3 regions of the Yersinia massiliensis genome follow, and region 2 is predicted to be linked to each of the others. Evidence: predicted binding sites of a transcription regulator. Region 2 holds the regulator's gene; each other region holds the start of a gene.

Region 1 (3,290 bases), 1.2 Mb from region 2:
AATCTTGGCCGACGGCGGTGCCCCTGATGACGGTGGCGCTTTTGTGGCTTTTGCGTGGTTATTTGATTTAGTGCGAGAGCTAAACTCAAGTGGCATCAACCCGCCTGTTGCACTTGACCGGAAGCCAACCATCTGATGCCCATACAATTGGTCGGGGTGATTTGGTGTTCCATGCCGTAGTAAATATTGCGGCGAAGCACAGGTGACTTGCGGTAACAGTGCGACGCGGCGAGCAACCATATCGCTGTCTTGCAAATTGCCTACCCGTAACACGCCATCTATGCCTTCGCGAATCAAATCAACCAACCGATCGCCTTCGCTAATAAATAGCTCAATATCTGGATATTGGGCGATAAAGTCAGGTAATTGCGGTAAAACAAAGTGGCGGGCTAACGTGCCATGCACATCAATTCGTAGTAGCCCTCGAGGCTTAGCATGATCAAATGCCATTTCGGCATCTTCAATGTCGGCAATAATTCGTAGGCAGCGTTGGTAGTAGGCCTCACCATCCAATGTGGCGCTAACATGGCGCGTTGTTCGCTGTAATAGACGGACATTTAAGCGTTTTTCTAGCTGCTTTATGGCATCTGTGACGGTAGAACGCGGCAAGTTTAGTTCTTGTGCAGTTTGGGTAAAACTACGCTGTTCCACGACTCTGATAAAAACTCGCATGGCATCTATTCTGTCCACGATATTGTTCGCTTTATTCGGATAGAGTTAACGAATAATAGGGGATTATCCGAAACAGTAAAGATGGCATTCTTGATTTGGTCGCCACACAACATCACTTAACGGTAACAAGGATGGCTTTCAGCCATCAAATCTACGTCTACGATAAAGACTTATATCAGGAGAATATTATGGTGAGTACAACGCAGCAGGTTGCCATTGTCACAGGCGCATCTCGTGGAATTGGTGCGGCCATTGCCGAACGCTTGGCACGGGACGGATATACCGTACTGATCAATTACTCCCATAGCGAGAGTGAAGCTGAAGCTTTAGTACGCAAGATTCAACAAACTGGCGGCAAGGCATTGAGCGCTAAAGCCGATATCAGCAATGCCACTGCTGTTGCACAATTATTCTCCACGGCAGAAGCCGCCTTTGGCGGTGTTGATGTATTGGTCAATAACGCTGGAATACTCTCTCTTAGTGCCATTGCCGATAGCGATGATGAGCATTTTGATCGCCAAATAGCGATTAATCTCAAAGGCAGTTTTAACGGAATGCGTGAAGCAGCTAAACGCCTCAAATCAGGAGGCAGAATTGTGAACTTTTCTACCAGTGTTGTCGGTTTGAAATTGGAAAAATACGGTGTTTATGCAGCAACCAAAGCTGCCGTTGAAACCATGACGGCAATTTTGGCAAAAGAATTACGTGGCCGTCAAATTACGGTGAATGCCGTTGCACCAGGGCCCACGGCAACAGACCTTTTCCTAAATGGAAAATCAGCAGAATTGATTGAAACAATGGCAAAAATGGCACCATTGGAAAGATTAGGAACGCCTGAAGACATCGCGGCGGCCGTTGCTTTTCTGGTCAGTGAAGATGGGGGGTGGATCAATGGGCAAGTTTTGCGTGCTAATGGCGGCCTGATTTAACATCGCGATAAAATGGACAGATCTGCTAGGCGATGAACCAAAGTGATAAAAGGAAATTAATAACGTGTTTATCATAGAAGCGTGATAGTTCTGAAAACAGGATAGTTCTGAAAATAGAATAGCCATAAACGCGTGATTGGCCTAAAAGCATGAGTTTCTTAAGAGCATAAGTTTCTTGAGAGCATTTGTGTCATAAAAGCGTCATTCGCTTGTTCTAGTATCCGTTGTAACCAATTAATACAAACTGTATTACTGTTTTACAACAAGGAATTATTCTAATGCAGAATCGCGTATCCCTCTTTACTGGCCGTACTCAGTTATCCGCTATCGCGTTGTCCACACTGATGTTAAGCAGCGCGTTGTTCACGCCGAATACCGTTGCTGCTGCAACGGGTTTATATGATCGCAGTGCGCAAGGTGATGTCACTCAATTTGGGGGCGCACGTCGTTTAACGGGTGATCAGACTCAAGCGTTGCGTGATTCGCTATCCAATAAAACAGTCAAAAATGTCATCTTGCTGATTGGCGATGGCATGGGAGATTCAGAAATTACCTCGGCCCGTAACTATGCTATGGGGGCGGGCGGCTTTTTTAAAGGGATTGATGCTCTGCCGCTGACTGGGCAATACACGCATTACTCACTCGATAAGAAAACGCAAAAACCAGATTATGTGACTGACTCAGCGGCATCAGCGACTGCATGGTCATCCGGCGTGAAAACCTATAATGGTGCACTGGGTGTCGATGTGTTCGGTAAAGATCACGTTACCTTGCTGGAACTGGCAAAAAAGGCGGGTAAAGCGACCGGCAACGTTTCAACGGCTGAATTACAAGATGCCACCCCCGCGGCTCAGTTTGCGCATGTCACTGGGCGAAAATGCTATGGCCCAGAGGAAACCAGCGAGAAATGCGGCACCAATGCGCTGGAAAATGGTGGGCGTGGGTCCATCACTGAGCAAATGATCGACGGACGTGCTGATGTCACATTAGGCGGTGGTGCGAAATCATTCAGCCAAGTTGCCAAAGCGGGTGAATGGAAAGACAAATCTTTGCGAGATCAAGCCTTAGCGCGAGGCTATATCATTGTCGAGAACCTCGATGACTTGAATGCCATCAAGCAGGCAGATCAACAAAAACCTCTATTGGGATTATTCAGCCCAGGTAATATGCCAGTGCGTTGGCAAGGGCCGAAGGCTTCCTACCATGGTAATTTGGATAAACCTCCGGTCGTTTGTGAAAATAATGCCGAGCGAACCAAAGATATTCCGACATTGGCTGCCATGACTGAAAAAGCAATTGACCTACTGAAAACCAATGAGAAAGGTTTCTTCTTGCAAGTGGAAGGGGCGTCAATTGATAAGCAAGATCACGCTGCTAACCCATGCGGTCAGTTTGGTGAAACCGTTGATTTAGATGAGGCAGTACAAAAAGCGTTAGAATTTGCTCGTGCAGATGGAAATACATTAGTTATTGTCACGGCAGACCATGCGCATTCAAGCCAAATTATCGAAGCAGATGCAAAAGCACCTGGCTTAACGCAAGCATTAACCACCAAAGATGGGGCAGTGATGGCGATAAGCTACGGCAACTCTGAAGATGACTCGCAGGGACATACCGGTACACAATTGCGTATTGCTGCTTATGGCCCACATGCTGCAAACGTGGTGGGTCTAACGGATCAAACAGATT
Region 2 (3,290 bases):
ACTTCAACAGGGAGGTCAGCGGCCAGTGCCTGAATACGCCTTTGGATATCAGTAAGATAGTCTTGAGTGGCAACTTCGATATCAAGCCATACGGGTAAGCCTTGATGGTCAGCAAATTGAGTTAATTGCTGTTCTATTTGCTGCAAATCCCCTTTGATAAGCCGCATGGGTTGAAACTGCGGGATGATGAGTGGGGTGACTGATGTCAATGTTTGTTGGGTAAATTCAACCAGATAGACACTCTTCTCTTTACCCAGCTCATCAAAACTTAGCGCGATGGGGGATCCGCTATAGCGAATATACTCGGTTTTTGCGACCTGTTGAGCACGATGAATATGGCCTAATGCAATGTAATCTGCCGGTGGAAACGCCTGCGCAGGAAAGGCATCCAGTGTACCAATATAGATTTCACGAACAGAGTCCGAGGTTGTCACTCCCACAGTGGTGAGATGCCCAGTGGCAATAATCGGTATCGCTAGGTTCAATTTGCTACGCAGCTCAACGGCTTGCTGATATAACGCCAAATAGTGGCCTGCAATGGCTTCTTGCAAGGCCAGCTGTTTTTGCCCACTAGATTCGCCTGCTTGGCTGGTGACTAAGTCACGCGGGCGTAAGAAGGGGACAGCACACAGTAGGGCGGCAGGCTCTTGCTGGCGGTTTTTCAATGTAATAACTTGCTGTTCGAGGTTGCTATTAGCAGAAGAGATCACTGTTGTATTGAGATAGGAAAGTAAACCCCGAGACTCATTGAGGGTCGATACTGAATCATGATTGCCCCCGAGCACAACCAACTGACAGCCAGTGACTTGGATATCCACCACAAAACGGTTATAGAGCTCTCGTGCATAGCTTGGTGGTGAGCCAGTATCGAAAATATCACCCGCAACAATCAGCGCATCTACCTGATTTTCTTCGATCTGCTTAATGAGCCAGTGCAGGAACGCCTGATGTTCAGCAGCTCGGCTTTTGGTGAAGAAATGCTGGCCTAAATGCCAATCAGAGGTATGGATAATGCGCATAAATCTCCCGCACGGCAGGTTATCAGTCACAGAGAATGGCGCTGATTATAAACGCTGGCAGCGCGTTGTCGCGGCTAAAACCGTACCATACGACAAATCTCCGAGACGTCTCGCAAAGTTGGCTGCTGCATTTTGCAATTACGATGAAATTTATCACTATGCTTATTGCTTGCAGAAGCGTGATGTTTTTCATAAAAATGTCACAAAACTGACGCATAATGGCTCCCGAAATCAAATAGTGACCACTAACTTACTGGCAGGGTTGATGATGGCAAGACGCATACTGGTGGTGGAAGATGAAGCGCCAATCCGTGAGATGGTGTGCTTTGTGTTGGAGCAGAATGGTTACCAACCGTTAGAAGCCGAAGATTATGACAGCGCAGTCACTCGTCTGTCGGAGCCTTTCCCTGATTTAGTGTTGTTGGACTGGATGTTACCTGGCGGTTCGGGTATTCAGTTTATCAAGCATATGAAACGTGAAGCACTCACCAGAGACATTCCGGTGATGATGCTCACTGCCCGTGGTGAAGAAGAAGATAGGGTACGTGGTTTAGAAGTCGGGGCTGATGATTACATTACTAAGCCTTTCTCGCCAAAAGAGCTGGTGGCACGTATCAAAGCTGTTATGCGCCGAATATCCCCCATGGCAGTTGAAGAAGTCATTGAAATGCAAGGTTTGAGTCTTGATCCTTCATCGCATCGCGTCATGGCCAATGAGCAAGCGCTCGATATGGGGCCTACTGAGTTCAAACTGTTACACTTCTTTATGACCCACCCTGAGCGTGTTTACAGCCGTGAACAGTTGCTTAATTATGTCTGGGGCACTAACGTTTATGTAGAAGATCGTACGGTTGACGTGCATATTCGTCGGCTACGCAAGGCGCTTGAAGTTGATGGTCATGACCGCATGGTACAAACTGTCCGGGGAACTGGATACCGTTTCTCAACGCGCTACTGAGTTTTCAGTGCCGGAGAATTCGTTGTGTTAGAACGCTTATCATGGAAAAGGCTGGCTTTAGAGCTGGCGCTTTTTTGTTTGCCAGCTTTATTGCTGGGTGCTTTTATCGGCTATCTTCCTTGGCTATTGCTGGTGTCAGTACTGGCGGCGCTGGTCTGGAATTTCTATAACCAACTCAAGTTATCTCATTGGCTGTGGTTAGACCGCAGTATGACTCCGCCTGCTGGCCGTTGGAGCTGGGAGCCGTTGTTTTACGGCTTGTACCAGATGCAACTGAGAAATCGTCGTCGGCGGCGTGAATTGGCATTACTCATTAAACGTTTTCGCAGTGGTGCCGAATCGTTACCCGATGCCGTGGTGATCACGACGGTCGATGGCAATATCTTCTGGTGTAACGGTTTGGCCCAGCAATTATTGGGGTTCCGCTGGCCCGAGGATAATGGTCAGCATATTCTCAATTTATTGCGTTACCCCGAATTCAGTCTATATCTGCAACAACAAACATTTACTCGCCCATTAACCCTGCAATTAAATAATGGCTACTACGTGGAGTTCCGCGTGATGCCTTATTCCGAAGGGCAACTCTTGATGGTCGCCCGCGATGTAACGCAAATGCGGCAGTTAGAAGGGGCGAGGCGTAATTTCTTTGCTAACGTCAGCCATGAGTTGCGCACACCTCTGACGGTATTGCAGGGCTATTTGGAAATGATGCATGACCAAGAGTTAGCGGGGCCATTACGGGATAAAGCTCTCGGGACGATGCAGGAACAGACGAAGCGCATGGATGGGCTAGTAAAACAGCTGCTAACGTTATCACGTATTGAAGCGGCCCCGAATGTGGATATGAATGAGCGTGTGGATATTCCGTTGATGCTCAGAGTATTGCAGCAAGAAGTGCAGGCGTTGAGTAACGGACGTCATGAAATTACTTTCCGAGTAAACGATCAATTAAAAGTCTTTGGTAACGAAGATCAACTGCGCAGTGCGGTGTCGAACTTGGTGTATAACGCGGTGAATCACACACCTGAAGGGACCAAAATAGAGGTGTGTTGGCAGCAAACGCCGCAAGGCGCACAATTCCAGGTTAGCGATAATGGGCCGGGGATAGGTCCGGAGCATGTGCCACGGCTGACAGAGCGTTTTTATCGGGTAGATAAGGCTCGATCACGGCAAACAGGGGGGAGTGGATTGGGACTGGCCATTGTGAAGCATGCGCTGAGTCATCACGATGCACGTTTAGATGTCATGAGTGAAATTGGGCTCGGCACACGATTTATTTTTACCTTGCCGAACCGGTTGATTGTTCCTGCCGT
Region 3 (3,290 bases), 2.1 Mb from region 2:
TGAACATCTACCACAGACCCATGGGTAAATCTTTAATGCTTTCTCCCGATAACCACTTTCCAGACGGGTATAATTCTTCGGTATATATGCCATATGAACCTTCGGTGCTACGAAAATATTAGCGCTATTTTAGCGTGAATCTTGCTTATAAACTATCACCGATTGGCGATAAATCTCTCAATAGCGGTCTATCATTTTCACTGAATCTGATAGGAACATATTGAATTAATGCGATAAGTTATCGTTATAAATTATTCATCTTAAGCCGCCGTTTTTTGAGACTTTTGCTGATGATTTATAGGACTAGGGTGTTTTACACTGTCCTTTAATGTTTAGTATGTCATGTTGATATCACCCATATGTTTACATGGCCAATACCAAGTTATTAGCTTAAGAATATCAGCATAACGCTAATAGACTGATGTTACGGCAGGCATGCAAGATGTTTTGCCTGAAATCCTTTGCCGATACTGTTGAGGCGATATGAAAGAATCTGAAGTACTGGCTGAAGTCAGTAATGAAAACCAAACATTAGTCGCTGTGGTGCAGCAAGACCAGCGGGTCGTTTATTTTTATATTTATCCGCAGGAGGCATTTGAGGAGCGTTTTCCTGTTCGTGCCTGCTGGGTACGGAATTTAGTTGCAGCACCACTATCGGCAGATAATGCCGCTCTTGAACAAGGGCTAGCTCCCCGATTGGCAGCCGAATTCTGCCGTAATGTTGCTGGTGAGGCACAATTGGATGCCCAATATATTACGGTCGTCTGGTCCGAAAGTGATGATGGTGCTGCTTTGTGGTATCAAGGGCAATTGTTAGCGATTATTCCCGGTTGGAGTTTATATATTGATCACTCCATTTGTTATTCTGCCAGTTGTATTAAAGATAATCCGTTAACGATGCCACTTGGCTCCGCTTCAACCAACACTCAATATGCTAATGCACAAAATACGCGCCAATTTTGGCGAACTTGGCAACAAGAAGAAGGGAATCCGTGGCCAGCATTACAGACTGAATATATTCAAAGCTACGAACAGCACTTTGGCCCGTCATTAAAATATTATGCTATCGACCAAGGTACGTGGCCGCCGATGGCTATTTCGCAGCATGAGAAAGACGGCATATATTACTTCTTGACCTTAGGGGTCAGTATTCGTCCGCAACCCTGGGTCGAAATTCTCTTTAATGATGATGCGACTAAATACCGCCGCTTGGAAATGGCTATTGCGATCGATGGGCAATATATGACGGAAGACAATGCGATTCAAATGGCCAGTGCTTTAGCTGGGTTTGCTCATGTCCCTTGGAACAAATTAACGTGGTTTGGGGAAGGGCATACATTAGCATCATCGGTCGCCCCTCAAGGCTACGAAGGCTATATTCTTTCGTCAGCACTCTATGCTGACGCTGATAGCCTTACATTGCCTCTCCAGCAAGGTGACCCAGTCAATATCTATTGGGCCAGCCCTATCTTTACCAGTGAAAGTGAGTTTGCGCAAAGTATGCCAAATGGTGGTACGGATTTACTGAAAAAATTACAGGCGCAGGGCGTTAACCAGATTTTCATACCGCGCCAACCTGTTATTTGATTCGTGCTGAGAACAGCTGGTCTGATTTGCGAATTTTGTTTTTTGGGTCTTAACTTAATATTGATGATGATGGTTGATCAGTAGATGGCTGGCCACATAGCTAAATCAACTATCAGCGAAAATTAATTTAATGGAGGCGTTTATGGGCATACTATCTTGGATTATTTTTGGCCTTATTGCTGGTATCTTGGCTAAATGGATCATGCCCGGAGAGGATGGTGGCGGTTTTATTATGACCATCATCCTAGGTGTAGTCGGTGCGCTGGTTGGGGGATATATTAGTACCTTCTTTGGTATGGGCAGAGTAGACGGGTTCAATATTGGTAGCTTCGTTGTTGCTGTTATTGGTTCGTTGGTCGTCCTGTTTGTCTACCGAAAACTAAGAAGCTAGCGCGACTTAATCGCCAATAATATGGCGTCTGAGTATTAATATTCTCTTGAACTAATAAGAAAGGTGGCTATTTTTTGTCACCTTTCTCTCATAAAACTATCATCAATATGCAATAAAAATATCCGTTAATGGCTCATGACGACAGGCAATCTGAGAGACATGATATGGGCCAGGCATTACGTAAATTCATTGTGGCTGATTATCAGGCTATGGTGCCAGAAGCGCGTAAGAAGGTACTTGCCGTTAAGGGATTAGTTAAAACCTACAAATCGCAGCATCGCGTTTTAGATGATATTAATTTTGAACTCCATGCAGGGGAATTCGTCGCCATTATTGGCCGTTCAGGTGCCGGTAAATCCACATTACTGCATGTATTAAACGGTACTATTCCCAGTAGCGCAGGCGAAATTATTAATTACCATGACAATGGTGATACGCAGAATATTGCGGCATTAACGGCAAAACAGATGCGTCAATGGCGTGCTAAATGCGGCATGATTTTTCAAGACTTTTGTTTAGTTCCTCGCCTTGATGTTATGACCAACGTTTTATTAGGCCGCCTCAGTTATACCTCAACACTAAAATCATTTTTCAAAATATTCGCCGAGCAAGATAGAGCTAGGGCGATTGAGTTATTACAATGGCTTAATATGTTGCCTCATGCTTTACAGCGGGCAGAAAATCTCTCTGGTGGACAAATGCAGCGAGTGGCTATTTGTCGCGCCATGATGCAGAACCCTAGCATATTATTGGCCGATGAACCGGTTGCCTCTTTGGACCCAAAAAATACAACGCGCATCATGAATACATTACAGAAAATAAGTGAAAACGATATTGCTGTCGTTGTGAATTTGCATTCTGTTGAATTAGTGAAAGATTACTGTACACGAGTTATTGGTATTGCACATGGACGAATTGTTTTTGACGGGCCACCATCGCAACTGAATGACGCCATTATTCAAGATATATATAGCGATGAATCAACTGATCTTTTGCATTAATCCCTACTTATCCCTTTATCAGAATAGGTTATTTTAATGAAAAAAGTACTTTGTCTTACCTCACTTTTGGCCAGCATGATGATCTTTAATGCGACCGCAGCGGATGCACCAAAGGAAATTAACCTGGGTATACTTGGTGGGCAAAACGCCACGCAGCAAATTGGTGATAATATGTGCGTCAAAGAGTTCTTGGAAAAAGAACTCAATGTAAAAACAAATTTGCACAATGCATCTGATTATTCTGGTGTCATTCAAGGTTTATTGGGCGGCAAAATTGATTTGGTATTAAGTATGTCTCCCTCATCGTTCGC

The links. The regulator PhoB, encoded in region 2, activates phosphate uptake and scavenging genes when phosphate is short. The targets are predictions, from matches to a motif close to CTGTCATAAAACTGNCNNAT.
Positions count from the first base shown of each region.
Region 1: phoA (alkaline phosphatase) is a predicted target of PhoB. The motif match lies at 1,789-1,808, and genes of this name have one in related genera.
Region 3: phnC (phosphonate ABC transporter ATP-binding protein) is a predicted target of PhoB. The motif match lies at 2,064-2,083, and genes of this name have one in related genera.

Region 1 is NZ_CP028487.1:2,441,518-2,444,807, reverse strand. It holds gene DA391_RS11415 (LysR family transcriptional regulator) at 1-690, opposite strand, end outside; gene DA391_RS11410 (SDR family oxidoreductase) at 861-1,601, shown strand; gene phoA (alkaline phosphatase) at 1,880-3,290, shown strand, end outside.
Region 2 is NZ_CP028487.1:3,662,464-3,665,753, reverse strand. It holds gene sbcD (exonuclease subunit SbcD) at 1-1,019, opposite strand, end outside; gene phoB (phosphate response regulator transcription factor PhoB) at 1,288-1,977, shown strand; gene phoR (phosphate regulon sensor histidine kinase PhoR) at 2,002-3,290, shown strand, end outside.
Region 3 is NZ_CP028487.1:1,608,827-1,612,116, forward strand. It holds gene yajD (HNH nuclease YajD) at 1-93, opposite strand, end outside; gene DA391_RS07370 (suppressor of fused domain protein) at 484-1,587, shown strand; gene DA391_RS07375 (GlsB/YeaQ/YmgE family stress response membrane protein) at 1,730-1,978, shown strand; gene phnC (phosphonate ABC transporter ATP-binding protein) at 2,143-2,979, shown strand; gene phnD (phosphonate ABC transporter substrate-binding protein) at 3,016-3,290, shown strand, end outside.